Regions from separate parts of the Vibrio sp. TAP-3B genome, predicted to be linked through region 1. Evidence: predicted binding sites of a transcription regulator. Region 1 holds the regulator's gene; each other region holds the start of a gene.
What was found. The regulator CRP, encoded in region 1, controls carbon source genes, mostly activating them, when cyclic AMP is high. The targets are predictions, from matches to a motif close to TGTGANNNNNNTCACA.
Positions count from the first base shown of each region.

Region 2: the regulator CRP is predicted to act here: its motif matches at 4,259-4,274, upstream of gltB (glutamate synthase large subunit).
Region 3: the regulator CRP is predicted to act here: its motif matches at 5,037-5,052, upstream of AC3D28_RS07915 (NupC/NupG family nucleoside CNT transporter).
Region 4: the regulator CRP is predicted to act here: its motif matches at 2,992-3,007, upstream of pyrG (CTP synthase).

Region 1 covers NZ_CM173495.1:2,118,344-2,126,324, forward strand. The annotation lists gene AC3D28_RS09990 (ABC transporter ATP-binding protein) at 1-1,504, shown strand, start outside; gene AC3D28_RS09995 (TIGR02444 family protein) at 1,501-1,989, shown strand; gene AC3D28_RS10000 (hydrolase) at 2,077-3,108, shown strand; gene AC3D28_RS10005 (YheU family protein) at 3,143-3,355, shown strand; gene AC3D28_RS10010 (phosphoribulokinase) at 3,480-4,349, shown strand; gene crp (cAMP-activated global transcriptional regulator CRP) at 4,589-5,221, shown strand; gene AC3D28_RS10020 (2-oxoadipate dioxygenase/decarboxylase family protein) at 5,367-6,158, opposite strand; gene astD (succinylglutamate-semialdehyde dehydrogenase) at 6,408-7,865, opposite strand; gene astA (arginine N-succinyltransferase) at 7,894-7,981, opposite strand, start outside.
Region 2 covers NZ_CM173495.1:2,950,966-2,958,946, reverse strand. The annotation lists gene AC3D28_RS14000 (hypothetical protein) at 1-357, opposite strand, end outside; gene arcB (aerobic respiration two-component sensor histidine kinase ArcB) at 359-2,710, opposite strand; gene mnmL (tRNA modification radical SAM protein MnmL/YtqA) at 3,021-3,980, opposite strand; gene gltB (glutamate synthase large subunit) at 4,532-7,981, shown strand, end outside.
Region 3 covers NZ_CM173495.1:1,681,734-1,689,714, forward strand. The annotation lists gene AC3D28_RS07900 (phosphopentomutase) at 1-759, opposite strand, end outside; gene deoA (thymidine phosphorylase) at 828-2,156, opposite strand; gene deoC (deoxyribose-phosphate aldolase) at 2,253-3,029, opposite strand; gene AC3D28_RS07915 (NupC/NupG family nucleoside CNT transporter) at 3,609-4,892, opposite strand; gene AC3D28_RS07920 (TatD family hydrolase) at 5,100-5,870, opposite strand; gene AC3D28_RS07925 (DUF5363 family protein) at 5,857-6,054, opposite strand; gene prfC (peptide chain release factor 3) at 6,151-7,740, opposite strand; gene rimI (ribosomal protein S18-alanine N-acetyltransferase) at 7,861-7,981, opposite strand, start outside.
Region 4 covers NZ_CM173495.1:1,829,104-1,837,084, reverse strand. The annotation lists gene relA (GTP diphosphokinase) at 1-1,759, shown strand, start outside; gene mazG (nucleoside triphosphate pyrophosphohydrolase) at 2,083-2,874, shown strand; gene pyrG (CTP synthase) at 3,092-4,732, shown strand; gene eno (phosphopyruvate hydratase) at 4,811-6,112, shown strand; gene ftsB (cell division protein FtsB) at 6,339-6,620, shown strand; gene ispD (2-C-methyl-D-erythritol 4-phosphate cytidylyltransferase) at 6,622-7,347, shown strand; gene ispF (2-C-methyl-D-erythritol 2,4-cyclodiphosphate synthase) at 7,344-7,820, shown strand; gene truD (tRNA pseudouridine(13) synthase TruD) at 7,866-7,981, shown strand, end outside.

The DNA.
Region 1 (7,981 bases):
CCAAGAGCAAATGAGCTGGAGCTTGACTCAGTTCTCCGGTGGTTGGCGTATGCGCCTTAACTTAGCTCAAGCACTATTATGTCGTTCTGACTTATTGCTACTCGACGAACCAACCAACCACTTGGATTTAGATGCGGTAATGTGGCTAGAACGCTGGCTGCAAAACTACCCGGGAACCCTACTCCTGATCTCGCACGACCGCGACTTCCTTGATCCCATCGTGGGACGCATCATCCATATCGAAAACCAACAGTTGAACGAATATACGGGCAACTACTCATCTTTTGAAAACCAGCGCGCGCAAAAAATGATGCTGCAACAAGCGATGTATGAGAAGCAACAGAAACAAATGTCGCACATGCAAAGTTACATCGATCGTTTCCGCTACAAAGCATCAAAAGCTCGTCAAGCGCAAAGTCGTATTAAAGCGTTGGAGCGTATGGAAAAAGCATTACCGGCACAATTTGATAATCCATTTAGCTTCCAGTTCCGTACCCCAGCGGCATTACCCAATCCAATCATGATGATGGATGAAGTATCGGCAGGTTACGATGACAACCTGATCTTAGAGAAGATCCGCTTGAACTTGGTGCCAGGCAGCCGTATTGGCTTGCTTGGTCGTAACGGCGCGGGTAAATCGACCCTGATCAAACTGCTTTCTGGCGAACTCAGAGCCCAAGGCGGGGATCTCACCTACTCTCAAGGTGTGAAGATTGGTTACTTTGCTCAGCATCAGCTAGAGACGCTGCACCCAGAAGAAACCCCATTGCAACACATGATGCAGATCGCTTCTGATCAAACCGAACAACAACTGCGGGACTACTTGGGTAGCTTTGGCTTTCAAGGAGAAAAAGCCCTAGAAAAAGTGGCGCCGTTCTCTGGTGGTGAAAAAGCCCGTTTGGTATTAGCGTTGATTGTTTGGCAAAAACCAAACCTATTACTGCTCGATGAACCGACCAACCACTTGGATTTGGACATGCGTCAGGCACTGACCTTAGCACTGCAAACCTTCGAAGGGGCAATGGTCATTGTATCGCACGATCGTTACCTGCTGCGTGCAACCACGGATGATTTATACTTGGTGCATGATCGTCAAGTCGCCCCATTTGATGGGGATTTGGCCGACTACTATAAGTGGCTGACTGAGCAACAAAAAGCGGAGCGCAAAGAAGCACAAGCCGCACAGCCCGCCAAAGATAGCGCCAACAGCGCGGCAGCGAAAAAAGAGCAAAAACGTCGCGATGCAGAATTTCGTACACAGACCGCGCCAATTCGCAAAAGGCTGACACAATTAGAAAAGAAAATGGATAAGTTAGGTGCTGCACTGGCCGAAGCTGAACAACAATTGGCGGATAACTCACTGTATGAAGCCGAAAATAAAGCTAAACTTAACCAAGTGCTGGCTCTTCAAGCTTCTAGTAAGGCAGAGCTCGAAGAAATTGAAATGGAATGGATGTCGGCTCAAGAAGAGTTAGAGCAGATGGAGTTAGAGTTTAATCAATGAGTAATCAACACGCTGAATACACACTCACCCTAGAACACCTTTGGCAGTTCAGTCTGCAATTTTATGGGGTGCGAGAAGTGAAAGAAGCGTGTTTATCATTACAGAACAATTATCACGGCAACGTGAACCTACTCCTGCTGCTCAGATGGCTCGATGAGCAGCAACTGATTTTCCAAGAAAAAGACTGGCCTCTAGTACAAAGCTGTCTGGGTCGAAGCGAAACTTTACTGCACTCTTTTCGCGACTTACGCCGCCATCTTAAGTCGCAAGTCAATGATGCTTTATATCGTGAAACCTTGCAGTTTGAACTGCAACTAGAAAAGCAGCAACAAGCGGATTTGGTGGACTGCATTAACTCACTTGCACTACTCAAAAATGATGGCGACCCACTCACGCTGAGATACTGTCGTCAACTTGGTGGTGAGCATTTGCAGCCAGCCTTTGCTATGCCGGTGCCAAACATTCACCCACCAAAACGCCCATAAATCTGTAGAATACCTATAATCTTTATAAAGGATTATATTAATAAGTTCTTCAACTGACACCGAAGGACCGCATAAGAGCAGTTAGGTATGACACAATTTTTCGCCGCCGCCGGGATCAAAAACCCGCATCTTCAAACGCTTTTACCACGTTTTATTCGCAAAAAAGCGTTATTTACGCCGATTTGGCAAACCCTCGATACAGCCGATGGCGACTTTCTCGATCTAGCATGGAGCGAGGACCCAAGCCAAGAACCTGCGCAAAAACAGCCGATTTTTGTGTTGTTTCATGGACTAGAAGGCTGCTTCTATAGCCCTTACGCCAATGGTCTAATGAATGCGTTTGCTCAATCTGGTTGGCTGTCGGTGATGATGCATTTTCGTGGTTGTAGCGGCAAGCCAAACAAGAAAGCTCGCGCCTATCATTCCGGTGAAGTGACTGACGCCCGCTACTTCTTAGAGCATCTTGAGCAACGATTTCCTGATAACCCCAAAATCGCGGTTGGTATTTCCCTCGGCGGGAACATGTTAGTAAATTACCTTGCGCAATATCGAGACGACCCGATTGTCACAGCCGCCACAATCGTCTCTGCACCGCTGGATTTGGCGGCATGTGCTAATCGCATCGAACAAGGTTTTTCGAAGGTCTATCGTCGTTATTTATTATCCTCGCTCAAGCGCAATGCGTTGCAAAAACACGCTTTGCTACATGGTGAATTGGCTTTGTCCTACAACTCAATAAAACGTGTCACACGATTGTATGAATTCGATGATTTGATCACGGCACCATTGCACGGTTTTAAAGACGCACAAGATTATTACGACCAATGTTCAGGCTTGAGCAAGTTACAACAGATCACGCTGCCAACCTTAATCATTCACGCCAAAGACGACCCGTTCATGACGGATGAGGTTATCCCTAAATTTATTCTGCCTGACAATATCGATTATCGCTTATTTGACCATGGTGGCCACGTCGGCTTTCTGTCTGGCTCCGTTTTAAAACCTAAATTTTGGCTAGAAGAAGCACTGCCGGCATACTACGAAAGTATTGCTACAGACTTTATGGCTCACACTATAAAAAAGAACGTTTCTACTGCGACACAACAGAGCGCGGTATAGAATAGAACTAAATCATAAAAAGTATGAGGTATTGATGATCATCCCTTGGCAAGACATCGCGCCTGAGACATTGGAAAATATCATTCGTGAGTTCGTTCTGCGCGAAGGGACGGACTACGGGACCGTCGAGGTTTCTTTACAAGACAAACTCGAACAAGTAAAACATCAACTGGCACAAGGTGAAGCCGTCATTGTCTTCTCTGAACTGCATGAAACTGTAGATATTCAGCTCAAAGCAAAATCATAGCCCCTTCACATTTTACCGTCCCCCACTCAATGACAAGCCGTTGTGACGTGTTATAGTGGGTTATCGACCGTGCAGTAACGCCCTACTGCACTTTACAGGTAAGTAATTTTCGACAAGGTTTGTCATGTCAGCAAAACACCCAATCATAGCGGTTACTGGTTCGTCCGGTGCCGGCACGACCACTACATCTGAAGCCTTCCGTAAGATGTTCAATATGATGAACGTCAAACCCGCATGGGTTGAAGGTGACAGCTTCCACCGCTTTACTCGCCCCGAAATGGATATCGAGATCCGCAAAGCGCGCGAGCAAGGTCGACACATCAGCTATTTTGGCCCTCAAGCCAATGACTTTCCAGGTTTGGAGGCGTTCTTTCGTAAATACGGCAATGCGGGCACAGGAAGCGTACGCCGCTACCTACACACATTTGATGAAGCCGTCCCGTATAACCAGATGCCGGGGACATTTACCCCCTGGCAAGATCTGCCGGAAAACAGCGATGTGCTGTTTTACGAAGGCCTGCATGGTGGCGTGGTGGATGGTGAGGTAAACGTATCGCAACACGTTGATTTTTTGATTGGCATGGTGCCGATCGTGAACTTGGAATGGATCCAAAAATTTGTCCGCGATACTCGAGAGCGCGGTCACTCACGAGAAGCGGTTACGGACTCCATCGTGCGTTCGATGGACGATTATCTCAACTACATTACGCCACAGTTTTCACGTACCCATATCAACTTTCAGCGAGTGCCAACGGTCGATACCTCTAACCCACTTAACGCCAAAGGCATTCCAAGTTTAGATGAAAGTTTTGTCGTGATTCGCTTACGCGGGATTAAGAAAGTCGACTTCCCGTATCTGCTGGCTATGATTGATGGCTCATTTATGTCACGCCATAACACTATCGTGGTTCCAGGCGGTAAAATGAGCTTTGCTATGGAGCTCATCGTAAGACCGATTCTCCAACAGCTAATAGAAACAGGAAAAATTGGTTAAAAACGTAGCAGGCTAGACTTTACTTTTCACACCGTGATCATGTGCACACTTTTGCTTACAAAATCTCAATCATGACACGATTAAAATCAAGAAATCGTTTTCGAAAAAGGATACTATTTCTTACCGAAACACAAGATAGCTTGCAGCATATAAAAAGTGCTCTTATTCTAGTAAACCTAATTCAGGCTTAGCTAAAATATGGATAGCGCAAGCGTACCCTGCAGAGGAAGTGAGATATTATGGTTCTAGGTAAACCTCAAACCGACCCAACATTAGAGTGGTTTCTTTCACACTGTCATATTCATAAGTACCCATCAAAAAGCACGCTGATTCACGCGGGCGAAAAAGCAGAAACGTTGTACTACATCGTTAAAGGTTCTGTTGCGGTTCTTATCAAAGACGAAGAAGGTAAGGAAATGATTCTTTCCTACCTAAACCAAGGAGACTTTATTGGTGAACTTGGTCTATTCGAGGAAGACCAAGAGCGCACAGCTTGGGTTCGTGCTAAATCTCCTTGTGAAGTTGCTGAAATTTCTTTTAAGAAATTCCGTCAGCTTATCCAAGTAAACCCAGACATCCTAATGCGTCTTTCTGCGCAGATGGCTCGTCGTCTTCAAGTGACTAGCCAAAAAGTGGGTGACCTAGCGTTCCTAGACGTAACTGGTCGTATCGCTCAGACGCTTCTGAACCTTGCAAAACAACCAGACGCAATGACTCACCCAGACGGCATGCAAATCAAGATCACTCGTCAAGAAATCGGTCAAATCGTTGGCTGTTCTCGTGAGACAGTAGGTCGTATCTTGAAGATGCTAGAAGAGCAGAACCTAATCTCTGCGCACGGTAAAACTATCGTGGTTTACGGTACTCGTTAATCTCAAACCAGAGTGACGCGAACAAAATTATAAAAGCCACCAATGGCGACATTGGTGGCTTTTTATTTGTCTTGTAACCACATTAAGCTCAGAGCAACAAAAGACTAATGAGCAAGTTGGTTAGCCGAAAGGTTAACCCTAAAAGTTAGCCATTCGTACTTTCAAAGATTTTGTCCGCTGAAGCCGCCACAAAACCTGGGTACAGCTCACCGTTTTCCATCGGGTAGCGCTTAGCAAACTCGTAAAAGCCACCAGGGATAATTTCAGTGCCTTCGCTAAAGCGAACCGCCACTTTATCCGCCATGGTCGATGATTGTTCTAGCAGCACCTCAGGAGTGCCCTTCACTTCCCCGCCGTTTTCATTAATGGTAAATCCGGCCGTACGTAAGTGATCGTTTACTTGCTTCACTTCTTCGTATTCATTGAGCTGGTTAACGCTCACCGTGAAGTGGTTTGCGCCGTAACCATGCGCCGCCAACCAAGATGCGTACTCACTTTCTTTAGCCAACGTTTGGTAGTCAGCAAAGCTTAAATCCCACAAGCGTCCACCATGTAAGAATGCGCTATCGTTCAGCTTGTCTGCATCGACTTGTGCCACCAGCTTTTTCACTATCTCTTGCAGCTCAGCTGAACATTCTTCTACTTTCAGTTCACTAATAAACACTTTGGGTTGCTTAGGTTCTGGATGCTCGTAATGCTTTGCGACTAATTTTTTACTTTCAAAAACGTAGTCACCACATGCCTGGTAGCCAATGGCTACAAATGGTTTAGCTAAGGTTTCGATACCAAGAGGCGCAATATTGAAGGTACGTAAAGCTATATGATCATTAATCAGAGGCTCATCTTCTTGAAGCAGCTGATGTACTTTCGCAGCAGAAGGGCAAAGACGTTGAATGTAATCTTGCCATAGCGATTCAAATAACACATCGGGCGTCATAACGACTCCTTGTTACGAGATGTAGAGTTAAAAGGTAAGCGGAAGTTGACTGCTCGTTCACAACGAAAAGTTGTCCAGAATAATGAACGAACAGCCATCAACCTGTGACGGTAAATGCCAGTCAGTCAACACGCTTTTCCGAGTCTTTGCTCACTTTCCGTGTTCTGCCAACGATCACTACAACCCATACCTAAATGATTCGCCGGCAAGGTGAGCCGCAATACATGGTTGCGACTCTGTTATTAAAACTTATAGCGCCACACCTGGGCTTAATGTTGCAGGCAAGATAGTCTCTTGACCTTCCATTGATGCCATCGGGTACGCACAGTAGTCTGCTGCGTAATAAGCGCTTGGACGTAGGTTACCTGATGCACCAGGGCCACCAAATGGCGCATCACCACTTGCACCTGTGAGCTGGCGGTTACGGTTCACGATCCCTGCACGAATATGGTCAACGAAGTATTCCCATTCTTGGTCGTCAGTTGAAACTAAACCAGCAGAGAGACCAAAGCGCGTGTCGTTCGCCAGTGCTACGGCTTTTTCTAGCCCTTCGTAACGCACCACTTGCAGAAGTGGACCGAAGTACTCTTCATCTGGCAGGTCAGCAATGTTCGTTACATCAATAATGCCCGGAGAAACAAACGCCGCCTCTCCTGCTTTAGCTTCAATCAAGCTTTCACCACCAAGTGATTGTAGCTTCGCTTGTGCATCGAGAATGAACTTGGCTGCGGCAACGGAAATTTGCGGTCCCATAAATGGCGCAGGCTCTGCAAATGGCTGGTCTACGCAAATATTCTTCGTCGCTTCAACCAGTTTCGTGATGAGCGCATCACCTTTCTCACCCAGTGGCACGTACAAACGACGAGCACACGTACAACGTTGACCAGCACTGATAAACGCTGATTGGATGATGGTATAAACCGTGGCATCCAAATCACCGTATTTATCAGAGATCACCATCGGGTTATTACCACCCATTTCTAGTGCTAACATCTTGTCTGGTTGACCCGCAAATTGACGGTGCAATACATGCCCCGTGTTCGCGCTGCCCGTGAACAGTACGCCATCAATGCCTTTCGCATCAGCAAGCGCAATACCGGTTTCTTTCGCACCTTGGACAAGGTTGATCACGCCTTTCGGCAGACCTGCTTCTTCCCAAAGTTTCATAGCTAACTCGCCAGTCCAAGGCGTTTGCTCGGATGGCTTGAACACAACGGTGTTACCCGCTAGTAGCGCAGGCACAATGTGACCATTTGGTAGGTGACCAGGGAAGTTATATGGGCCAAATACTGCCATCACGCCCAGTGGGCGATGACGCAACACAATTTGGTTGCCCGCCGCTTCACGGCTCGCTTCACCGGTGCGGTCATGGTAAGCACGAATAGAGATGGCAATTTTACCTGCCATTGCCGCTGCTTCAGTGCGCGTTTCCCAAATTGGCTTACCAGTTTCTTTGGCAATGACTTCGGCGATTTTTTCGCTGTTCTCTTTTACTTTCTCAGCAAAAGCCAACACGATCGCCTCACGCTCTGCAAATGAACGTTTCTTCCAATCCATGAAGGCTTCGCGAGCCGCCGCCACGGCTTGGTTCACTTGCTCAGCCGTGGCGCTTTTTCCTTGCCAAATCACTGCTTGGTTGTACGGCGACAAAGAGGTAAATTTTTCACCCTGACCTTGTACCCATTCACCTGCAATCCAATGTGTCATTGTTTCTATCCTTACATTCTGTCGTCTGTTACTGCGGAAGAAGGCGTACAATATCCCCTTCCTCAACCAAAAGCGCCGCTGCGACTTCTGGCGCGATCATCACGTTTTGCGTTTCA
Region 2 (7,981 bases), 830 kb from region 1:
GTCTGCGTCAATTTCAGACGTGAACGCCACTTCCCATTGATTCTCACTGTGGGTGCGAGTCTCTAATGATTCTCCGCTCACCAGCCACTTTACATCACCTTGCTTAATAACGAGCGCTTCAGCGGTAAGGTTAGCTGGTAGCTGTTGGTTCCCCTCAAGGTAAAGCGCTCCCTGAATACTTTGTTCTTGAGCCTCACCGACTGCTGGCATTAGGTTCACCCAAAGGTTGCTCTTAAGTTCAATATTTACTTGGTTAATCGTAATCTGGCTATTTTGTTGCCAATTCACGTTAGGAATGGAACTACAGCCTGCTATCAAAAAAGCCATAACCAAGACCATTGGTGCAATTATTTTCATGTTATTTCCTTTGTTCCAACCAACATTTGAGTACTTGAATATCGTTCTGGTATTCATTTTTAATCTCTTCAACCCAATCTGAAATATTTTCCCACCACGCTGGCATCTCTGGAGACTGAGCCTTTTGCGCAACACTTTGGATACGCTTTAGACCAATCGAACCAGCCGCTCCTTTAATTTTATGCGCTTCAGAAACAACGCCATCTTTATCTTTGGCCATCATGTTTGAGTCTAGGACTTCAATATAATCGGGCATCATGTCTTCAAACATTTTAATGCTCTCATAAACTGGCTTCGCGCCAACGATGTCTACGTACGACTCTAACATATCCAGATCAAGCAAATGTGTCTCAATCACTGGAGATGGCGTCGCCTCTTTCGCCACGCCTGAAGCCAAGATTGGCTCAGTTTGGTCGACTTTATGGGCGAAAAACTTATTAATTACCGACTGAATAGCATTGACCGCGAGCGGCTTACTAATCGCATCATCCATGCCACTATCCAAATATTCACGGCGGTCTTTCATCACATTCGCCGTTAATGCGACTAATGGTGGTAAGTTGTCATAGTGTTCAAGATAGTACTTCGCAACATCAAAACCTGTCATATCTGGCAGCTGGATATCTAACAGTACTAAATCATATTTTTCTGGCACAAAATTAACCAGCGCCTCCTTACCCGTCATCGCCACTGTCACCGAGTGACCTAAGCTCTCAAGTAAAGATTTCGCCACGGTAACGTTCAGCTCAATATCCTCAACCATAAAAATGTTTAAATGGAGACTCTCTCGTTGCGCAGCTATCACGGGTTCCTCTAATTCGACAACTGGCACATGAATCGACACCGTAAAAGTACTACCAAATCCTTCTTCACTGACGACCGTTATATCCCCATCCATCATATTCATTAGCTGCTTTGATACTGCCAGACCGATCCCCGTGCCAACAGCATGAAGGTTATCTTTGCCCGACTTGACCTGATAATACATCGCGAAGATTTTATCGAGTTCCTCTTCAGGAATACCAATGCCCGTGTCTTCAACTTCCATCACTATGGTCGCAAATTCATCTTCAACTTCAGCGCTAACTGTCATCACAACGCCACCTTCTTTGGTGAATTTCATCGCATTACTGACTAAGTTCCAGATTACCTGACGTAAACGAGTAGCATCGACTTCAATGGCTTTTGGTAATTCACTCAGACGCTCTAAGTCAAAGCGAAGTCCCTTTTGTTGTGCCATCAGCGCCGATATGCTTTCAATTTCGGCAACGAAGTCTTCAAAGTTCAATGGCGCTGGTAGCAACTCCAACTTACGACGGTCAAATTTATCCATATCGATAATATCGTTAAAGATGTTACCCAACGTAATAGCACTCACATTGATGGTTTGCATGTGCTTGCGCTGCTCTTTTGTTAATGGGCTATCGAGAAGCATTCGGCTTAAACCCACAATCCCATTAAGCGGGGTACGAAGTTCATGACTAATGGTAGAAATAAAGGTGGTTTTGTCACGGCTGGCCTTTTCCAACGATTCTTGATGACGCTTACGCTCAGTAATGTCACGACCGAAGCCAACAAGACCCAAGTGTCGGCCATCTTTGCTATAAAATGGAACCTTGCGCAACTCAAAGTAATGTTTACGACCATCTGGATATTCTAGCCATTGCTCATAAGTGATGGCTTGATTATCAGCAAAGACTTTTTGGTCGGTATTAACGATGCTTTCAGCGATTTCTTTGCTATAAACATCCCATGGGCTTAAACCGACTAACTGGTGCTCTTTCTTACCAGTTAACTCTTCCATTGCACGGTTACATCCCGAGAACACGCCATCAGCATTGCGGTAGTAAATTAAGTCGGGTGAAGCATCAATAAATGAACGTAATAAAGCTGTGCGCTCAGCCAGCTCCAATTGGGTTCGCTCACGCTGAAAGACCTCATTTTCGAGATCTTGCATTGCTTCTTCACGGGCGGCTTGGGCTTTAATGCGCTCTTCAATTTCTTGATTAAGCTTTTCGATATTCTGTTGCAGTTGGTAATTTAGCTCCTGGTCGCGTGAGCGCATGTCTTTGAGCTTAGACACCAGCTTAGTCAAACGTTGACGTGACTCCTCTAATTGATCAACAACAACGGAAAGAAAATACACCGCCCAAGGCGTGATCAACAGACCAAAAAATACCGAACGGACGATATCAATATCATCCACTCGCCCCTTCAATGCCAAAGTAATCCCTACTTGCACCACAACGGCCAACGCCACCAACGCAAGAGCGAGCAAAATAGAAAAACGGACAATCCCCAGCTTGACTAGCAGGTCAACATAATACTGAGCGAGATTTTTCATGGGTTTCATTAACGACTCCATGGTACTGGCTAGACATCGCCCTTTGGTGATGAGAAATGGGCAGGCATATTCGGCCTAAGGCAATTTAGGTCGATTTGATTAGTAACAACGCGCACTACAAGCCGTGCTGACGATAAGAGACCGCAAGCAAAAACACAGGCTCTAGCCAGTTTAACGTGTTTAATACGGCAATTTAAACAACCAGCGATCAACTTAGAGCAAGCGGTCACAAAGCGTTAGCAATATACCTCCAAATACCGTCACTAGGAGAGGACACACTTTCATTTACACACTCTTGCTCTCAACCTTTTCGAACCGATCAGGGATTTATTGAGTGAGCGGCTATTAATTCGGGCTTGGTATAGATAAAAGTATTTCCGGTTAAGCTCCCTTGAGCACCATAAATATTGAGCACGCGCCCGATTTCAGTCATACCTAACCAACGGTTTTCGCACCATAGCGGAGCCAATAATGTTGGTCGACGCGCGGCAGATGATACCCGATGATAAACCACTTCTGGTGGCGTTAGACGAATAAGCTCACTCGCGATTGTGACGTACTCCTCTAACTCAGGTGCTTCTAATTTACCTGCTCGCCACGCTTTTGCCATGGTACTACCTTCTACGATATGTAAGCCATGAAGCTTGATCCCATCGGTTCCTACTTCTAACACTTTTTGTAACGTCTCGATGTTATTGTCACGAGTCTCTTTCGGCAACCCAACAATCAGATGCGTACATACTTTAATGCCTAGCGCACGCGCACGTTTAGTGATCTCAGCGTAACATTCGAAATCATGACCACGATTAATACGCTTAAGTGTGCGGTTGTTTGCGGTTTGCAGGCCAAGCTCAAGCCAGATCTCGTAACCTTGACGGACGTAATTAGACAATAAGTCCAGCACGGCATCAGGCACACAGTCAGGACGAGTCCCCACACATAAGCCAACGATGTCGACCGCTTTAAGTGCTTCTTCATACATATTCTTAAGCACCTGGACCTCAGCATAAGTACTGGTGTAAGCCTGAAAATACGCCAGATACCTCTTCGCTCGGTCGACTTCCCCCGCACGATCTTTCAATTGATCATGAATGCTTTTTACTTGGACTTCTTCATCCGCAAACGAAGCTACGTTACAAAATGTACAGCCACCGCGACCAATCGTTCCATCACGGTTTGGGCAGCTAAACCCGCCGTGTAACGTTAATTTATGTACTTTTTCACCGTATCGGCGTTGAAGATCTTGGCCTAGTGTATTGACCAACTCGTGTAACTGCATAAACCCTCACAATTGCGAACCATAATCAACCTCATTACGGTCATGTAAACAAATTACATCCCTGCAAGAAAAAACAAGCAATATTAATCAATTCAAACAAAACCCAAGTAGGTCAAAATCAATAAACTTGCATAAATACAAACAAAAAGCCGTAAATCTGCGCCAGTGTTAAACATGAAATTGCATAATTAGACGAAAAAATTGGGTTACAACAGCGACTTTTTCGTTGCATTCCAAAGTAACAAAATTGTAGGATACTTACACAACCCTGTGCATTTTGTGATTTTTATTACAAAGCACACAGCGGGATTTGTCGGTGTTATTCCACTCCTACCTATATAAATCACTACAGAGTGGCATTAAATAAAGGGATATCACCAAGGATTGTTTTTCTCGCAATATTTTTCCTGCGAGATACGGAAAGGAATCAAGACTGGTCAACCTAGACTGGTGGCGATAATAAATATAAAGGACAAGACGTAATCAATTTGCTAGGCGGCGTTTGTCTGCCCGGTATTTTTGCGTCGACATTGAATTGGAAGGATGTATCTATGGTAAATAGAGAGCAAAATTCACAGGGTCTATATACTCCTGAACTGGAGCATGACGCTTGTGGAATCGGTTTTGTTGCTCACCTTAAAAACCGTAAATCTCATGACGTAGTGACCCAAGCGTTAGACATGCTGGCACGAATGGAACACCGTGGTGGTCAAGGTTGTGACCCATGCAGCGGTGATGGTGCAGGTATCTTGCTACAAAAACCTCATGAATTCCTATTAGAAGAAGCCGTTAAGCTCGGTATTAAACTGCCTTGTTTCGAAAAGTATGGTGTGGGTGTCGTTCTATTCCCAAAAGATGAATACAAACGCGCACAGTGTCGTGACATTCTAGAGCGTAATGCCAAACGCTTAGATCTTGAAGTGATCGGCTATCGCGTAATGCCAACCGATAACTCGATGATTGGTGCCGATCCACTCAGCACTGAACCTCAGTTTGAGCACGTGTTTATCTCTGGTGGTCCAGGCATCACACCAGAAGAGCTTGAACGAAAACTGTATGTTCTTCGTAACTACACGGTACGGGTTTGTCTAGAAAGCATTTCGAACATTGGTGACGACTTCTACATAAACTCAATGTCATACAAGACATTGGTGTACAAAGGTCAGTTAACGACAGAACAAGTTCCTCAATATTTCTTGGACCTGCAAAACCCAACCATGGTGACTGCGCTGGCACTGGTGCACTCGCGCTTTTCAACCAATACCTTCCCGAAATGGCGCCTTGCACAGCCTTTCCGTTACATCGCTCACAACGGTGAAATCAACACTGTTCGCGGTAACCTGAACTGGATGAAAGCTCGTGAAGCGATTATCGAATCCGATCTGTTCACTCAGGCAGAGATCGACATGCTGCTTCCAATTTGTCAGGAAAACAGTTCAGATTCATCCAACTTCGATATGGCACTTGAGCTCCTAGTTCTCTCTGGTCGCAGCCTGCCACACGCTCTGATGATGATGATCCCGGAAGCATGGCAAGAAAACAAAACTATGGATCCGAAACGCCGTGCATTCTATCAGTACCATGCGAATGTAATGGAACCATGGGATGGCCCAGCATCGGTCTGTTTTACTGACGGTGTTCAAGTCGGTGCGACTCTAGATCGTAATGGCCTTCGCCCTTCTCGCTACACAGTGACCAAAGATAACTTCCTTGTGATGGCATCAGAATCAGGCGTGGTGAACATCAAACCTGAAAACGTAGAATTCCGTGGCCGCCTGCAACCAGGTCGTATTTTCGTGGCGGATCTAGAACAAGGTCGGATCGTTTCTGATGAAGAAGTAAAAGACACCATCGCGACAGCGCAACCTTACGAGAAATGGGTAGAAGAAAATCTACTCAGCCTGAAAAAATTACCAGATGCGAGCAACCAATTCAGCCAACCTAATCCAAAACATCTTTTGTATCGCCAGCAAGCGTTTGGTGTCAGCACCGAAGAAGTGAACGAAATCATCGTTCCAATGGCGAATGACGGCAAAGAACCACTGTCTGCAATGGGTGCCGACTGGCCACTCGCGGTGCTTTCTCACCAATCTCAGCATCTTTCAAACTACTTTAAGCAGCTGTTTGCGCAGGTCACCAACCCGCCGATAGACCCGATCCGTGAGCGCATGGTAATGTCGCTCAACACCTATTTAGGTAAAGATCAAAATCTGCTGGCTGAAACCCCGCTTCACTGTCAAAAGGTAGAGCTGGAATCACCAGTCCTTGCTAACTCTGAACTTGAGAAACTGCGTGCGATCGATAACGAACATCTCCAAGCGAAAACGCTCGATATCGTATTCCAAGCCAGCGAAGAGCAAGGCAAGCTAGAGCGTGCACTAAAACGTATCTGTCAATACGCAGAAGACGCGGTGATCGATGGTTACTCAATCATCTTATTGACTGACCGTGCCGTGAACTCAAATCATGCGGCGATCCCTGCAATGCTTGCTGTTGGTGCCGTTCACCACCACTTGATCCGTAAAGGGCTACGTGCGAAGTGTGACATTGTGGTTGAAACCGCTGACGCACGCGAAACGCACCACTTTGCAACGCTTATTGGTTATGGTGCCAACGCGGTTAACCCTTACCTAGTGATCGAAACCATCATTGAGCTGCAACGCACGAAGAAGTTGGATCCAGAAGCAAGCCCGCGCGATCTATTCAATAACTACCGTAACGCCATCAATGGTGGTCTATTGAAGATCTTCTCGAAGATGGGCATCTCAACCCTGCAGTCTTACCATGGTGCGCAAATCTTCGAAGCGTTGGGTATCCACAAATCAGTGGTAGACAAGTACTTCACGGGGACGGTTTCTCGTATTCAGGGTCTGACGTTAGATGACATCGCGAAAGAAGTGTTGGTTCGTCATCGCATCGGTTATCCGCAACGCGAAATCCCAATTCAAATGCTGGATGTCGGCGGTGTTTACCAGTGGAAACAACGTGGTGAAAAGCATCTATTCAATCCAGAAACCATTTCTCTACTGCAAGAATCAACGCGTAACAAGAACTATGAGCAGTTCAAACAATACGCAACCGCGGTAGATAAACAAGGTGATAACGCGGTTACGCTGCGCAGCCAATTGGCATTCATCAAAAACCCTGCCGGTTCTATCTCTATTGATGAAGTTGAACCAATCGAAAGCATCGTCAAACGCTTTGCGACGGGCGCAATGTCATTCGGCTCTATCTCTTACGAAGCGCACTCCACACTGGCTGTTGCGATGAACCGCCTCGGCGCAAAATCGAATTCTGGTGAAGGTGGTGAAGACCCAATGCGTTTCGAACGCAAAGACAACGGTGATTGGGAACGCTCAGCTATCAAGCAGGTGGCTTCAGGCCGTTTCGGCGTCACCTCCTATTACCTGACTAACGCAGATGAGCTGCAAATCAAAATGGCTCAAGGTGCGAAGCCAGGTGAAGGTGGTCAGCTACCGGGTGACAAAGTGGATGACTGGATCGGTGCAACCCGTCACTCGACTCCGGGGGTCGGGCTGATCTCACCACCGCCACACCACGATATCTACTCCATCGAAGATTTGGCTCAGCTGATCTACGACTTGAAGAACGCGAACCGCGCGGGTCGCGTGAACGTGAAACTGGTATCGGAAGCCGGCGTAGGTACTATCGCGTCTGGTGTAGCGAAAGCCAAAGCGGACGTGGTGCTTATCGCAGGTTTCGACGGCGGTACGGGAGCCTCGCCAATGTCTTCAATCCGCCACACCGGTCTTCCTTGGGAGCTCGGCTTGGCAGAAACCCACCAAACGCTACTGAAAAACGGGCTACGTAACCGTATCGTGGTTCAAGCAGATGGTCAGATGAAGACACCTCGCGACCTTGCAGTCGCAACATTACTGGGCGCAGAAGAATGGGGCGTAGCAACCGCAGCATTGGTGGTTGAAGGTTGTATCATGATGCGTAAGTGTCATAAGAATACCTGTCCTGTGGGTATCGCGACT
Region 3 (7,981 bases), 440 kb from region 1:
AACCTGACCGCCCTTCTCATCAAGCAGCTTTTGTAAGATAGTCGCTGATGGTGGCTCTACAGATAGGTCACGACGGTTACCCGTACGCTCAAATTGACCTTTACCCGGGCCAATGAATGGGCGCGCGATTACACGACCGATGTTGTAATCTTCTAGTTCTTCACGCGCAATTTGGCAAAGCTCTAGTAGACGATCTAGACCGAAGGTCTCTTCGTGACAGGCGATTTGGAATACAGAGTCCGCAGAGGTGTAGAAGATTGGCTGCCCAGTCTTCATATGCTCTTCACCCAAGTCATCAAGAACTTGAGTACCAGATGCGTGGCAGTTACCTAGGAAACCGTCAAGACCCGCGCGCTCAAGGATGCGATCCGTCAGCTCTTTAGGGAAGCTGTTTGCTTTGTCTGTGAAATAACCCCAGTCAAACAGAACAGGAACACCTGCGATTTCCCAGTGACCGGACGGCGTATCTTTACCAGAAGAAAGCTCTGCTGCGTGACCGTACGCACCAATGATTTCTGCATCTGCGTCTAGGCCAGGTGCGAAGCGACCTGTTGACTCTTTATGTGCCATTGCCAAACCTAACTTAGATAGGTTTGGAAGGCGAAGTGCGCCTTGACGTTGGTCGTTATCTGCTAAGCCTTTTTCGCATTGTTCTGCGATGTGGCCTAGTGTGTCTGAACCTACATCACCAAATTTCTCAGCGTCAGCGGTTGCACCAATACCGAATGAGTCTAGTACTAAAATAAATGCTCTTTTCATTGCTCGTTCCTTAGGCCCACTCGGCTTTTTATTATGGTTGAGTAGGCCTTGTGTAATTACTTGTTCTATTAAATATCTTCTGCACGAATTTGGCGGTAAACCTCTGGAGTTGGTGTGTACTCACCACCTACTTTGATTGCACTGCGCAGGGCTTTTGCCGCTTCTTCCCATTGCTCTTCAGTGCGAGCATGGATAACGGCAAGAGGTTTATCGCTATCTGCAACTTCACCCAAGCGGATGAACTCGTCGAAACCTACGCCATAGTCGATTTCATCAGTAGCAACACGGCGACCGCCACCCATAGCAACGACCGCCATACCAATAGCACGCGTATCCATCGCAGAAACAATGCCTGTTTGTGTCGCGTATACTGGCTTAATGATGTCCGCTTTCTCTAGGTAGTTATCGTAGTTTTCGACGAAGTCTGCTGGGCCGCCAAGACCAGCAACCATCTTGCCAAAACATGCTGCTGCTTTACCATTGTCTAGTGCTTCCATCAATTTCGCACGTGCGTCTTCTGTGTTCTTAGCCAGTTTGCCAAGTACCAGCATTTCTGCACAAGAAGCCATGGTGACTTCAAGTAGGCGTGGGTTACGGTATTCACCAGTTAGGAAACGAACCGCTTCACGCACTTCCACCGCATTACCTGCCGAAGAAGCCAATACTTGGTTCATGTCTGTCAGGATTGCGGTTGTCTTAGTACCCGCACCGTTTGCTACTGCAACGATTGATTTCGCTAGCTCTTCAGACGCTTCATAAGTTGGCATGAATGCACCAGAGCCGACTTTTACGTCCATCACTAGCGATTCCAGACCCGCCGCCAATTTTTTGGAAAGAATCGATGCCGTAATAAGCGAGATGTTGTCTACTGTTGCGGTAATGTCGCGAGTCGCATACACACGCTTATCGGCTGGCGCTAGATCACCCGTTTGACCGATGATCGCCACACCAGCGTCTTTGGTTACTTGACCAAAAATGTCGTTAGTTGGTGTGATGTTATAGCCTGGAATAGACTCCAACTTGTCGAGCGTGCCACCAGTGTGACCAAGGCCACGGCCAGAGATCATAGGCACGAAACCACCGCATGCAGCCACCATAGGACCCAGCATCAGCGAAGTGACGTCACCCACACCACCAGTAGAATGCTTGTCGACAATGGGACCACCGAAGTTCATGTGACTCCAGTCGATAACCATGCCAGAGTCGCGCATTGCACACGTCAGCGCGATACGCTCATCCATGGTCATTTCATTAAAGAAAATCGTCATAGCAAACGCCGCGATCTGACCTTCAGATACCGTGTTATTTGCTACGCCTTGAATAAAGAAGTTGATTTCGTCTGCGGTAAGTTCTTCGCCGTCACGTTTTTTACGAATGATTTCTTGTGGTAAATACATTAGTGCCTCCCACGCCTTAGCAAGCGATGGTTTAAGTAGAATAGAAGAGGTGGGTAGCACCCACTTAGGTGCTACCGCTCAGACGTATAGTTGGAATTAGTACGCTGCTGGATCAGCAGTTTCGTCTGTCACTTCTAATGTATTTAGCAGGTTTGTTAGCAGGCTAGACGCACCAAAGCGGTAATGACGAGCATCAACCCAGTTGTCACCGAGAATTTCGTCAGCCATTGCAAGGTATGCTGCCGCATCTTCAGCAGTACGCACACCACCAGCAGGTTTGAAACCAACCGTTTCAGCAACACCCATGTCACGAATCACTTCAAGCATCATGCGTGCGTATTCTGGCGTGGCGTTGACTGGCACTTTACCAGTTGAAGTTTTGATGAAGTCAGCACCTGCTTCAATACAGATTTGAGATGCTTTCTTGATTAGTGCTTCTTCTTTTAGCTCACCAGTTTCAATGATGACTTTCAGAAGAATATCACCACAAGCCTCTTTACATTGCTTAACCAGTTCGAAGCCGACTTTCTCATCACCCGCCATTAGCGCGCGGTATGGGAACACGACGTCAACTTCGTCCGCACCGTAAGCAATCGCCGCTTTTGTTTCAGCAACAGCGATTTCGATGTCGTCGTTACCGTGTGGGAAGTTGGTAACGGTTGCAATGCGAACCTCTGGCGTTCCTTGCTCACGAAGTGTCTTCTTAGCAATAGGAATAAAGCGAGGGTAAATACAGATTGCAGCGGTGTTGCCTACTGCGGTTTTCGCGTCATGACAGAGTGAGATCACTTTTGTGTCAGTGTCGTCATCATTCAGCGTGGTTAGATCCATAAGTTTAAGTGCACGTAGTGCTGCTGCTTTTAAATCGCTCATTTCTATCTCCGATCAATATTCAAAAAATTCACTATTCAGCCTTACATCACGTCTCTAACTATAATCCACCAGTCGAGACAATGTGAGTAAAGGGCTAAACAGTCTATTAATGAACGGACTTGGTTCCCTGAAGACTCGGCATATACAGCGAAAATATCATATACCAATTGCTATCCTTGTCACCGCACAGTACCTGTTTGGCTTATGGCACTACAATCTATGATTGCGGTGTCTTACATATCACATCACACAGCAAAACGCTTACTAGATCTGATATTGATGGGCAATTCATTCGCCCATCGATTATGTAATATTCATTGCGTGATTAAGCATCAGCCTTAACCACTATTCTGTGATTACTACATTATAGAGTTTCACCGCAAAACTGCAGCACTATATGGAGCGCAAACGGTTTGTATCTCAAAATTTCCAAGCCTCTTTTATATCGACTGATTGACCCCCATTTATCGGACTCAATTATCGAAAAAATTTAGCTTTAAAAACAAAAAATGCCCCGCAGCAATTTCTTGCTACAGGGCATGATGTAAACGGCGTCTATATATTAAGAACCGATTCTAATTAAAATGCTGCAAGGCTTAGGCAGAAGCCTGCAATTGTCGCTGCCATTAAGTTAGACAACGTACCTGCAAGAACGGCTTTAATACCCATACGAGCAATGTCACTACGACGGTTAGGTGCAAGGCTACCTAGACCACCAAGTAGGATCGCGATAGAAGAAAGGTTCGCGAAGCCACATAGTGCAAATGAGATGATAGCGGTCGTCTTCTCAGACATTACTTCACCAGTTGCCGCAACGACTTGAGCATTCTCACCTAAGTATGGTACGAAGTTCAGGTAAGCAACGAACTCGTTTACTACGATTTTCTGACCGATAAATGAACCCGCGGTTACCGCTTCAGCCCATGGAACACCGATTAGGAATGCGAGTGGAGAGAATGCGTAACCTAGGATGAGTTCTAGTGTTAGTTCTGGCATACCGAACCAACCACCGATGCCACCTAGCATACCGTTGATCAATGCGATTAGACCAACGAACGCGATTAGCATTGCACCAACGTTTAGCGCAAGTTGCAGACCAGAAGCCGCTCCTCCCGCTGCTGCGTCAATGACGTTAACCGGTTTGTCGTCGCCACCGTCCATCGCTTCTTCGATGTTTTCATGAGGCTGATCAGTCTCAGGATGAAGAATTTTAGCGAACAGTAGACCACCAGGTGCTGCCATGAATGACGCGGCAACTAGGTACTCGAGAGGTACCCCCATTGATGCGTAACCAGCCAATACACCACCAGCAACAGAAGCCAGACCACCACACATTACCGCAAACAGCTCTGATTGAGTCATTTTTGGAACGAACGGACGAACCACCAGAGGTGCTTCAGTTTGACCGACGAAAATGTTAGCGGCAGCTGACATTGATTCTGCACGAGAAGTGCCCAACGCTTTTTGTAGTGCACCACCAAGAATCTTGATAACCCACTGCATCGCGCCGATATAGTACAGAACTGAAATCAGTGCAGAGAAGAAGATCAGTGTAGGAAGAACACGGAATGCGAAGATGAAGCCACCGCCACCGAATACTTCGAACATCTTGTCAGAAACAAGACCACCGAACAGGAATGATGAACCATCGTTACCATAGTTGATAACGTTAGAAACACCAGAAGAGAAACCGTTTAGTAGATCACGGCCCCAAGGTACATAAAGAACAAATGCACCTAATACGAATTGGATAGCGAATGCGCCAGCCACGGTTCTTAGATTGATAGCTTTTCGGTTATTAGAAAATGCAAATGCAATAGCAATAAGCACTACCATACCGACTAGGCTCATAAACAGGCTCATAGTTTATGACTTCCTTATAAGTTATTTATTGGCGTGTTACAAAATGGAGCTATAAAGCAGGAGCAATTATACTCATGCGGAATCAATTAAAATAATGCTAGCCTCACATTTTCCTATAAGATCTATCATTGATTCAATCGTCTTTGTGAGTCACGTCACAACAAGCAAGTAAGCGTTTTTAATTTCAAACAGGATTTTTAGATTTTATTAACATATAGAGAATGCAACGTTACTATTTTCCCACAGCTGGCAAGCAATCGAATGTCTTTCTCCACTATGCAACTCTACGAGCTCATTAAAAACGTGAACGAGTTGTGCCGGGTGATTCGCCTCCCCTTGATGCCCAAGTATAGGCATATCTGGTGCATCGGTTTCGATTACCATGTGTTCGAGTGGTAATTTTTGAATTGCGTCGCGTGTTTTCTTCGCTCTTGGGTAGGTGATGGTTCCTCCTACACCGATAAAAAAACCTAATTTGACCCACTCCATTGCTTGCTGATAACTCCCAGAGAAAGCATGTAGCACACCGCCTCGAGGGAGCTTCGCCGCTTTAACCATTTGGATAAGGCGATTGTGCGCTTTTCGGCTATGTAAAATAACAGGGAGTTCGAAGCGTCTAGCCAACTCAAATTGAACTTCAAGTGCCTTTTCTTGCAACTGTGGGTCAACATCAATGCCAAAGTCTAGTCCACACTCTCCTATTGCCACGCACTGGGAAGCATTTTGTTTTAGATAATGTTCCAATTCAGCAAAGTGTTGTTCAACGTTATCTTCAAGAAAATACGGATGAAACCCAAGAGCGTAATACAAATTGGCGTGTTGCTCTGCCAAGGTTTGAATGCGAGCCCAGTTTTGAGGTCCCACTGAAGGAATCAGAATTCTTGCCACGCCTTGCGTTTGAGCAATCTGAAGCTGATGCGTAAAGTCTCCTTGGAATACATCAAAGTCAAAGTGACAATGGGTATCAAAGAGCTTCATCTTGAGGCTTTTTATCTGTACTGGCAGGCTGAGAATCAGAAGATGGCAGGGCTTCACTGTTCTCTTCATTTTGATGGGCAGGGTCTTTTCGATACGGAACGCAGCTGCGTTTTTGATCGGGGGTTAGCCCCATCTCCTTGCACCAGTCGTCGTAACGCTTCAATCCTCGTTTAAACCAGTTCATATCTCATCCTCATATAAAAACGCCCTTGGCTAAGTTTATAGCCAAGGGCGTTTTAAAATCTAGTTTGCGTTAAAGCTTACCCAAACCGCTTTTTGATTAGTGCTCACGCGTCGCACGGAAATCAATATCAGGGAAACGCTCTTTCGCCAAGTTTAAGTTCACCATTGTTGGCGCAATATACGTTAGGTTATCGCCCCCATCTAACGCTAGGTTAGCTTGATTTTTACGCTGGAAATCATCCAATTTCTTCGCATCATCACATTCTACCCAGCGAGCAGTAGCCACGTTTACACTTTCGTAAACGCCTTCTACATTGTATTCAGACTTCAGACGCGCAACAACGACATCAAACTGAAGCACACCAACCGCACCAACGATCAGATCGTTGTTTTGTAGTGGACGGAATACCTGTACCGCACCTTCTTCAGATAGCTGAACCAGACCTTTCAGTAGCTGCTTCTGCTTCAATGGATCTTTCAGACGAATACGACGGAACAATTCCGGTGCGAAATTGGGAATGCCAGAGAACTTCAGTGACTCACCTTGCGTGAAGGTATCACCAATCTGGATAGTGCCGTGGTTATGTAAACCGATGATGTCACCTGCATAAGCGTGTTCTGCACGTGAACGGTCACCCGCCATAAAGGTGACTGCATCAGAAATACTCACTTGCTTGCCAAGACGAACGTGGTTCATCTTCATGCCTTGCGTGTAGGTCCCCGAGACAATCCGCATGAATGCGATACGGTCACGGTGTTTCGGATCCATATTCGCTTGGATCTTGAAAACAAAACCAGAGAACTTTTCTTCTGTCGCTTCGACTTCACGCTCAACCGCTTGACGCGTTTTCGGCGCTGGCGCCCACTCCGTCAAGCCATCCAGCATGTGATCCACACCAAAGTTACCTAATGCAGTACCGAAGTAAACCGGCGTTAAGTCACCCGTTAAAAACATTTCCAAATCAAATTCAGGACATGCTCCCATGACGAGTTCTATCTCTTCGCGAACGCTTGCCGCCAGATCCGTACCAACCTGCTCACCCAACTCTGGGTTGTCTAGACCTTTAATGATGCGAACTTCTTGGATCTCATGACCGTGACCAGACTCGTATAGGATCGTTTCATCACGGTGAATGTGATAAACCCCTTTAAATTCCTTACCACAGCCGATTGGCCATGTGATAGGCGCACACATCATGCCCAGTTCGTTTTCGACTTCGTCCAGTACTTCCATTGGATCACGAACGTCACGGTCAAGTTTGTTCATAAAGGTCACAATTGGCGTGTCACGCAGACGGGTCACTTCCATCAGCTTACGGGTACGATCCTCGACACCTTTCGCTGCATCGATAACCATCAAACACGAGTCGACTGCCGTCAGAGTACGGTATGTATCTTCCGAGAAGTCTTCGTGTCCAGGAGTATCCAATAAGTTTACCAGGCAATCATTGTAAGGGAACTGCATCACAGACGTGGTTACCGAGATACCCCGTTCCTTTTCCATTTCCATCCAGTCTGATTTTGCGTGCTGTGCATTACCACGGCCTTTAACCGTACCTGCTTTTTGAATCGCGTTTCCGAATAAAAGGACTTTTTCAGTAATGGTGGTTTTACCCGCATCCGGGTGAGAAATAATAGCGAACGTTCTACGTTTAGACACTTCGCTTAGAAAAGGTGTATTTGACATGAGACTGGTCTTCTTTGATGTCTGAATGCTTGCTCGAAATGCAAACACGCTTTTTAGATTCAATATTGCGCGGTATTCTCGCTTATTATTGCCTCAGGGGCAACTTCCCGAGCCATGCGCCTAGTAAAAGAAAAAGTAACTCATAATGATCGCATCTTCTTTTCCACTTCCCGTTTTCGCTGGGTAATAATTATAGCGTCGGTCCACTTCATTAAATCCGGCTTGCTCATAGATATAGATG
Region 4 (7,981 bases), 290 kb from region 1:
ACGAATTTGCAACCTGATTGAAGTTAAAAAGGCACCGGACGAGGTTCGACGTGCTGCCGCAAAAGAGTGTGCCAACATTTACGCGCCTCTGGCCAACCGTCTTGGTATTGGTCAGCTGAAGTGGGAAATTGAAGATTACGCTTTCCGTTATCAGCAACCAGAGACCTACAAAAAAATTGCCAAACAGCTGTCAGAGCGCCGTATTGTTCGTGAACAGTACATCAAAGACTTTATTGAAGATCTGACTCACGAGATGGAAACCTCAGGCATCAATGCAGAAGTCAGCGGCCGTCCTAAACACATCTACAGCATTTGGCGCAAAATGCAGAAGAAAAGCTTGGCGTTCGACGAGCTGTTTGATGTACGAGCGGTCCGTATCATCGCTGATAAACTGCAAGACTGTTACGCCGCGTTAGGGGTGGTTCATACCAAATACAAGCATTTACCGAGTGAGTTCGACGATTATGTCGCCAACCCCAAGCCCAACGGATACCAATCGATCCACACCGTCATTCTAGGGCCTGAAGGTAAAACCATTGAGATCCAGATTCGTACTAAGCAAATGCATGAAGAGTCCGAGCTCGGTGTAGCCGCGCACTGGAAATATAAAGAGGGGGCAAGCAGCCGTAGTGGTTACGATGAAAAAATCACCTGGCTGCGTAAACTGCTTGATTGGCAAGAAGAAATGTCCGACTCCGGCGAAATGCTGGATGAGCTACGCAGTCAAGTGTTTGATGACCGCGTTTACGCGTTTACGCCGCGCGGTGACGTGGTTGACTTACCAATGGGCGCAACGCCACTCGATTTTGCGTACCATATTCACTCCGAAGTGGGGCATCGTTGTATTGGCGCCAAAGTGGGTGGGCGAATTGTCCCGTTCACTCATAAGCTTCACATGGGCGATCAAGTTGAGATCATAACCTCAAAAGAACCCAACCCTTCACGTGACTGGTTAAATCCATCCTTGGGCTTCGTTCATTCAGGGCGTGCACGCGCGAAAATTAATGCTTGGTTCCGCAAGCAAAGCCGTGAAAAAAACCTTGAGGCTGGCCGTGAGATTCTTGAGCAAGAACTGGCGAAAATTGGCGCAAAGCTAAAAGATGCTGAGCATTACGCACTTAAGCGTTTTAACATTAAAACACCCGATGAGCTCTATGTCGGAGTGGGAAGTGGTGATTTGCGCATCAACCAGATCATTAACCATATCAATGCTTTGGTTAATAAACCGACCGCAGAAGAAGAAGACCAACAAGCGCTAGAGAAACTGCAAGAAGCCGGACACAGAGCGCCAGCACAAAGCCGCCCGAAGAAAGATGCCGTCGTCGTTGAAGGGGTCGATAACCTGATGACCCACCTCGCGCGCTGTTGTCAGCCCATTCCAGGTGACAACATCTGTGGTTACATCACCCAAGGTCGCGGTATCTCCGTTCACCGCAGTGATTGTGAGCAGTTAGAAGAACTTCGTCACCACGCGCCAGAGCGTATTATCGATACCGTCTGGGGGAGTGGCTTCGTCGGTTCATACATCCTCACCGTACGGGTCGAAGCGATGGAGCGTAGCGGTCTACTGAAAGACATCACCACACTATTTGCCAACGAAAAAATAAAAGTCACCAGTATGAAAAATCGTGTCGATTATCGTCGTCAGCTTGCCGTCATGGACTTTGACCTAGAGATGACCAATATTGAGGTGCTGTCTCGGGTATCGAAGCGTGTTGAGCAGATTAAGGATGTGGTGACTGTGAAACGCCTCGGCTAAAACTCTCGTCATAGTTATCGTTGTAGCGTTGTTGACTGCACGCACTCGCTCCATCACATGGTAAACCATGCTCAGGAGTCTCGTTTGTTTGTCGCCTAGCTACAGCTTCAACTATTTAGAGAGTTACGCATACATCGCATTAGGCTTTCTAACTGCGCTGGTTTCACTTGTTTCCGGAATGCTTGCTCAGGAGTCGCGCAACTTGTTGGCTTGTCAAAGTAACAATTCCTTAGTGAAAGCTGCTGAGAAAATATAATGTAGAAGGTGAGTGGTTTTGACTACTCACCTTTTTCTTTAGATAGAAAGGTTTAAAGGAACAGAAAATGAGTCATCCAATTGAACAATTAGAACAAATTATGGCGAAGTTGCGTGACCCAGAAAGCGGTTGCCCTTGGGACTTAAACCAAACCTTTGACACCATCGTTCCGCACACCATCGAAGAAACTTACGAAGTGGTGGATGCGATTCAAAACCGTGATTGGCCGAACTTACAAGAAGAGTTGGGGGATTTGTTGTTTCAGGTGATTTTTTACAGCCAGATGGCGAAAGAGCAGGAACTGTTTGAATTCACTGATGTGGTTGAAACCGTGAACGAAAAGTTGACTCGTCGCCATCCGCATGTTTTTTCAGGTGTTGAGTTTGAATCGGACGAGGAAATTAACGCCAACTGGGAAGCCGAAAAAGCAAAAGAAAAAGCGCAGGTAGGCAAAGCGGAAGAAAGTATCCTAGACTCAATACCAAACTCTTTGCCGGCACTTTCTCGTGCTACAAAAATACAGAAAAAATGTGCGAAAGTGGGCTTTGATTGGGATTCTCTTGGGCCTGTGGTGGCAAAGGTTCAAGAGGAAATAGAAGAAGTCATGGAAGAAGCGCTTCAAGTTCAACCTGATGAAGAAAAGGTTGAGTTAGAGTTGGGCGATTTATTATTTGCGACAGTAAATTTAGCCCGCCACCTTGATAAAGATCCAGAAGTCGCATTGGGGAAAGCAAACCTAAAATTTGTTAGGCGTTTCAAGCAGGTTGAAGCCAAGGTTGCGCAGTCTAATAGAACGCTTCCAGATTGTTCGTTATCTGAACTTGACCATTTTTGGGACGAAGTAAAGCAGGAAGAGTAGGGAAGAAATAAAACACCTAGGTGCGGTTATTATTAGATAAGTTTGACTAGAACACTTAAGCGCACTTTGGTTTCTCTTTGTTCACTTTGATTTGAAGCAAAAAATAAAAAATTACAGTGTGATAGATTTCACGTTGTGGCGGTAAGGAGCTTCTGGTATATTTATCTCCCGTCCAGAAGCACTCCATTTCCCTCATTCAACCAATTTCAGGTTAAACATGACGACAAATTACATTTTTGTTACTGGCGGGGTTGTATCCTCTCTAGGTAAAGGTATTGCGGCAGCATCTCTTGCAGCTATTCTTGAAGCTCGTGGTCTTAAAGTGACGATGATGAAGCTTGACCCTTACATCAACGTTGATCCAGGCACAATGAGCCCGACTCAGCACGGTGAAGTGTTTGTAACGGAAGATGGTGCAGAGACAGACCTTGACCTTGGTCACTATGAACGTTTCATTCGCACCAAAATGACCAAGCGTAACAACTTCACAGCAGGTCGTGTTTATGCCGATGTTCTTCGTAAAGAACGTCGCGGTGACTACCTAGGTGCAACGATTCAGGTTATTCCTCATATTACTAACGCGATCAAAGACCGTGTCATTGCTGGCTCTGAAGGCCATGATGTGGCCATCGTCGAAGTCGGTGGCACCGTTGGTGATATCGAATCACTGCCGTTCATGGAAGCGATTCGCCAGCTAGCCGTAGAGCTTGGCCGTGAGCGCGCTATGTTCATGCACCTTACTCTCGTTCCTTACCTAGCCGCTGCGGGCGAAGTGAAAACAAAACCGACGCAACACTCGGTAAAAGAATTGCTATCTATTGGTATTCAACCAGATATCCTAGTTTGCCGAAGCGATCGTGTTATCCCTGCTAACGAACGTAAAAAAATCGCACTATTCTGTAACGTTTCAGAAAAAGCGGTTATCTCAATGAAGGACGTGGATTCAATCTACAAGATCCCGCAATTAATTAAGTCTCAGGGGCTTGATGATCTCGTTTGTACACGCTTTGGTATTACGGCACCAGAAGCCAACCTTGCTGAGTGGGAACAGGTCATCTACGAAGAAGCGAACCCAATAGGTGAAGTCACCATTGGGATGGTGGGTAAGTACACTGAGTTACCAGATGCATATAAGTCTGTAAATGAAGCGCTTAAACACGCTGGCTTGAAAAACCGTCTGAGCGTCACAATTAAGTATGTAGATTCACAAGATATTGAAACAAAAGGCGTTGAGCTTCTAGATGGCTTAGACGCAATTCTAGTGCCAGGTGGCTTTGGCGATCGCGGTATCGAAGGTAAAATCCGTGCAGCACAATACGCACGTGAAAACAAAGTGCCTTATCTAGGAATTTGTTTGGGTATGCAAGTAGCCCTGATTGAATACGCGCGCAACGTCGCGGGTATGGAAGGTGCACATTCAACCGAATTTAACAAAGAAACCAAGTACCCTGTGGTAGGTTTGATCACAGAGTGGGTAGACGAGACGGGTAGCGTAGAAGAGCGCACTGAAAAGTCCGACCTTGGAGGGACGATGCGTCTTGGGTCACAGCTGTGTCACCTAGAAAAGGGGACGAAAGCTCGTGAACTATATGGTAGTGCGACGATCCACGAACGTCACCGTCATCGTTACGAAGTGAATAACGTTCTGCGTCCGAAAATCGAGAAAGCAGGTCTGAAAGTGTCAGGCCTGTCTGCGGACAAGAAATTAGTGGAAATGATTGAGAACCCAGACCACCCATGGTTTGTAGCGGCTCAGTTCCATCCCGAATTCACATCGACGCCTCGTGATGGTCACCCATTGTTTGCCGGTTTCGTTAAGGCTGCGGGCCAAAACGCACGCGGCGAATTCGAGAAGTAAAAGGATACGGGTGGCGGCGAAGGTTGTGCTGCTGCCCTTTAAAATTGACATTTATATTTGAAACGAGAGGAAACATTAATGTCTAAGATCGTTAAAGTTCTAGGTCGTGAAATCATCGACTCACGTGGTAACCCTACCGTAGAAGCTGAAGTACACCTAGAAGGCGGTTTCGTAGGTATGGCGGCAGCACCATCTGGCGCATCTACAGGTTCTCGCGAAGCTCTTGAGCTGCGTGACGGTGACAAAACACGTTTCCTAGGTAAAGGTGTTCTTAAAGCTGTTGAAGCTGTAAATGGCCCAATCGCTGAAGCTCTAGTTGGTAAAGACGCGAAAGACCAAGCTGCCATCGACGCAGTAATGATTGAACTCGACGGTACTGAAAACAAATCTAAATTCGGTGCTAACGCTATCCTAGCGGTTTCTCTAGCAAACGCTAAAGCGGCTGCAGCTGCGAAAGGCATGCCTCTATACGAGCACGTTGCTGAACTTAACGGCACTCCAGGCCAGTTCTCTATGCCTCTACCAATGATGAATATCATCAACGGTGGTGAGCACGCAGACAACAACGTTGACATCCAAGAGTTCATGATCCAACCAGTTGGTGCTAAGACGCTTAAAGAAGGTCTACGTATCGGTGCTGAAGTATTCCACAACCTAGCTAAAGTTCTTAAAGCAAAAGGCCTAAGCACGGCAGTTGGTGATGAAGGTGGTTTCGCTCCTAACCTTGAGTCTAACGCTGCGGCCCTAGCTGCAATCCAAGAAGCAGTAGAAGCGGCTGGTTACGTATTAGGTAAAGACGTAACTCTAGCGATGGACTGTGCGGCATCTGAGTTCTACGACAAAGAAGCTGGCAACTACAACATGAAAGGCGAAGGTAAAGTCTTCACTTCTGAAGAGTTCAACTTCTACCTACAAGATCTTGCTAACCAATACCCGATCGTATCTATCGAAGATGGTCTTGATGAGTCAGATTGGGATGGTTTCAAACACCAAACTGAACTTCTAGGCGATAAGCTTCAACTAGTTGGTGACGACCTATTCGTTACAAACACTAAGATCCTTGCTGAAGGTATTGAAAAAGGCGTAGCTAACTCTATCCTTATCAAGTTCAACCAAATCGGTTCTCTAACTGAGACTCTAGCAGCAATCAAGATGGCTAAAGATGCAGGTTACACAGCAGTAATCTCACACCGCAGTGGCGAAACTGAAGATGCAACGATCGCTGACCTAGCGGTAGGTACTGCAGCAGGCCAAATCAAAACGGGTTCTATGAGCCGTTCTGACCGTGTTGCTAAGTACAACCAACTTATCCGTATCGAGGAAGCTCTAGGTGAGCGCGCTCCTTTCAACGGTCTTAAAGAAGTGAAAGGTCAAGCTTAATTCTTAATTGAATTAACTGCTTAGATTTATAGCTTGATAAAACGCCTCGCATTAGCGGGGCGTTTTTGTTTATGGGAGACCTATAGCTTGGTGCCTTTCTTTATTTTCATGCTTATTTCCTGTGAGGAGTGCGTGAGTCTCCCCTTCTCCCCTAGAGGCAATCACGCATTTATGCTATATATGTCACCTTATCTAACTCCTTCCGGTACAGAATGTTAGCAGCGATATGCGAATTTTTGTTATAGCCCTTACGCTACTGTTTGGCTTGCTTCAATACACTCTATGGTTTGGTAAGAACGGAGTGTCTGACTACTACACAGTAAAAAATGAAATTGAAGTTCAGCAGCAAGTGAACAGCAAGCTACAAGCGCGCAATAAAGAAATGTTCGCTGAGATTGATGACTTAAGACAAGGTCTTGATGCAATTGAAGAACGTGCGCGCCACGAACTTGGGCTAATTAAAGATGGCGAGACTTTTTACCGCATTATAGGTGAGGAAAACCATTAAAATGTTGGATATGAACTCATCTCATGTCGTGATTGTGCCTGCCGCAGGTGTCGGCAGCCGTATGAAGGCCGATCGTCCCAAGCAATACTTGTTAATTGATGGAAAAGCGGTGTTGGAACATACCGTAGAAAAATTACTCGCACATCCTAGAATTGCAAAAATTGTGGTGTCAATTACTGAAGGTGACCCCTATTTTCCAGAGTTAGCGATTGCAAGTCACCCTGATGTGATCCGAGTTTCTGGCGGTAAAGAAAGAGCCGATTCCGTGCTTTCGGGGCTAAACTATGTAAGTACATGCCTTAAGAGCAAATGGGTGCTGGTTCACGATGCAGCAAGGCCTTGCATCGCTTTAACTGATATTGATCGTTTGATGGAGGTCTGCCTAATACATCCTGTAGGTGGTATTCTCGCTTCGCCAGTAAGAGATACGATGAAGCGTGCGAACTCGGCGCAAGATATCGACCACACGGTAGTACGAGAAGCATTGTGGCATGCACTGACGCCACAAATGTTCAAAACGCAGCAATTAACTCAAGCATTGACTGAGGCGTTAGAGCAGGGGATTGCCATCACCGATGAAGCATCGGCTTTAGAGTGGTTAGGAGAAACTCCAGCCTTAGTTCAGGGGCATGCGAACAATATAAAAATCACTCAAGCAGAAGACCTTGCGCTAGCCGAGTTTTATCTAAGCCGTGAGCGCGGCGAAAAAACAAAGGATAAAAAATGATTCGAATTGGTCACGGTTTTGACGTACATAAATTTGGTGGCGAAGGCCCGGTTATAATCGGTGGTGTTGCTATCCCTTACGAACAAGGTTTGGTTGCGCATTCGGATGGCGACGTTGCATTGCATGCGCTAACTGATGCACTTTTAGGAGCTATTGCAGCTGGGGATATTGGTCGTCACTTTCCCGATACTGATGATAAATGGAAAGGCGCGAATAGCCGTGAATTATTAAAAGACGTTTACCGTCGAGTTAAAGCGCAAGGTTACCGCCTTGGTAATGCGGATGTCACCATCATGGCGCAAGCACCTAAGATGGCGCCCCACATTAATGCCATGTGCGCGGCGATTGCGCAAGATCTAGAAACCGATATCGGCAACATCAACGTCAAAGCAACGACAACAGAGCGTCTTGGTTTTACTGGACGCAAAGAAGGTATTGCAACAGAAGCGGTGGTGCTTCTCTTTAAGCAATAATCAAATAACTTGCTCCTTAATGCTGTGTAACAGTGGAAAAACATCATGTCAGATATTTTATCTTCACTGGCTTATCTTACTGGTAAGCCAGTTGCTTCTGCCAAAATTAAAGCGCAGCCTAAACACTTTCAGGTTCGCGAAGATTTAGGTTTTGCCTTTAG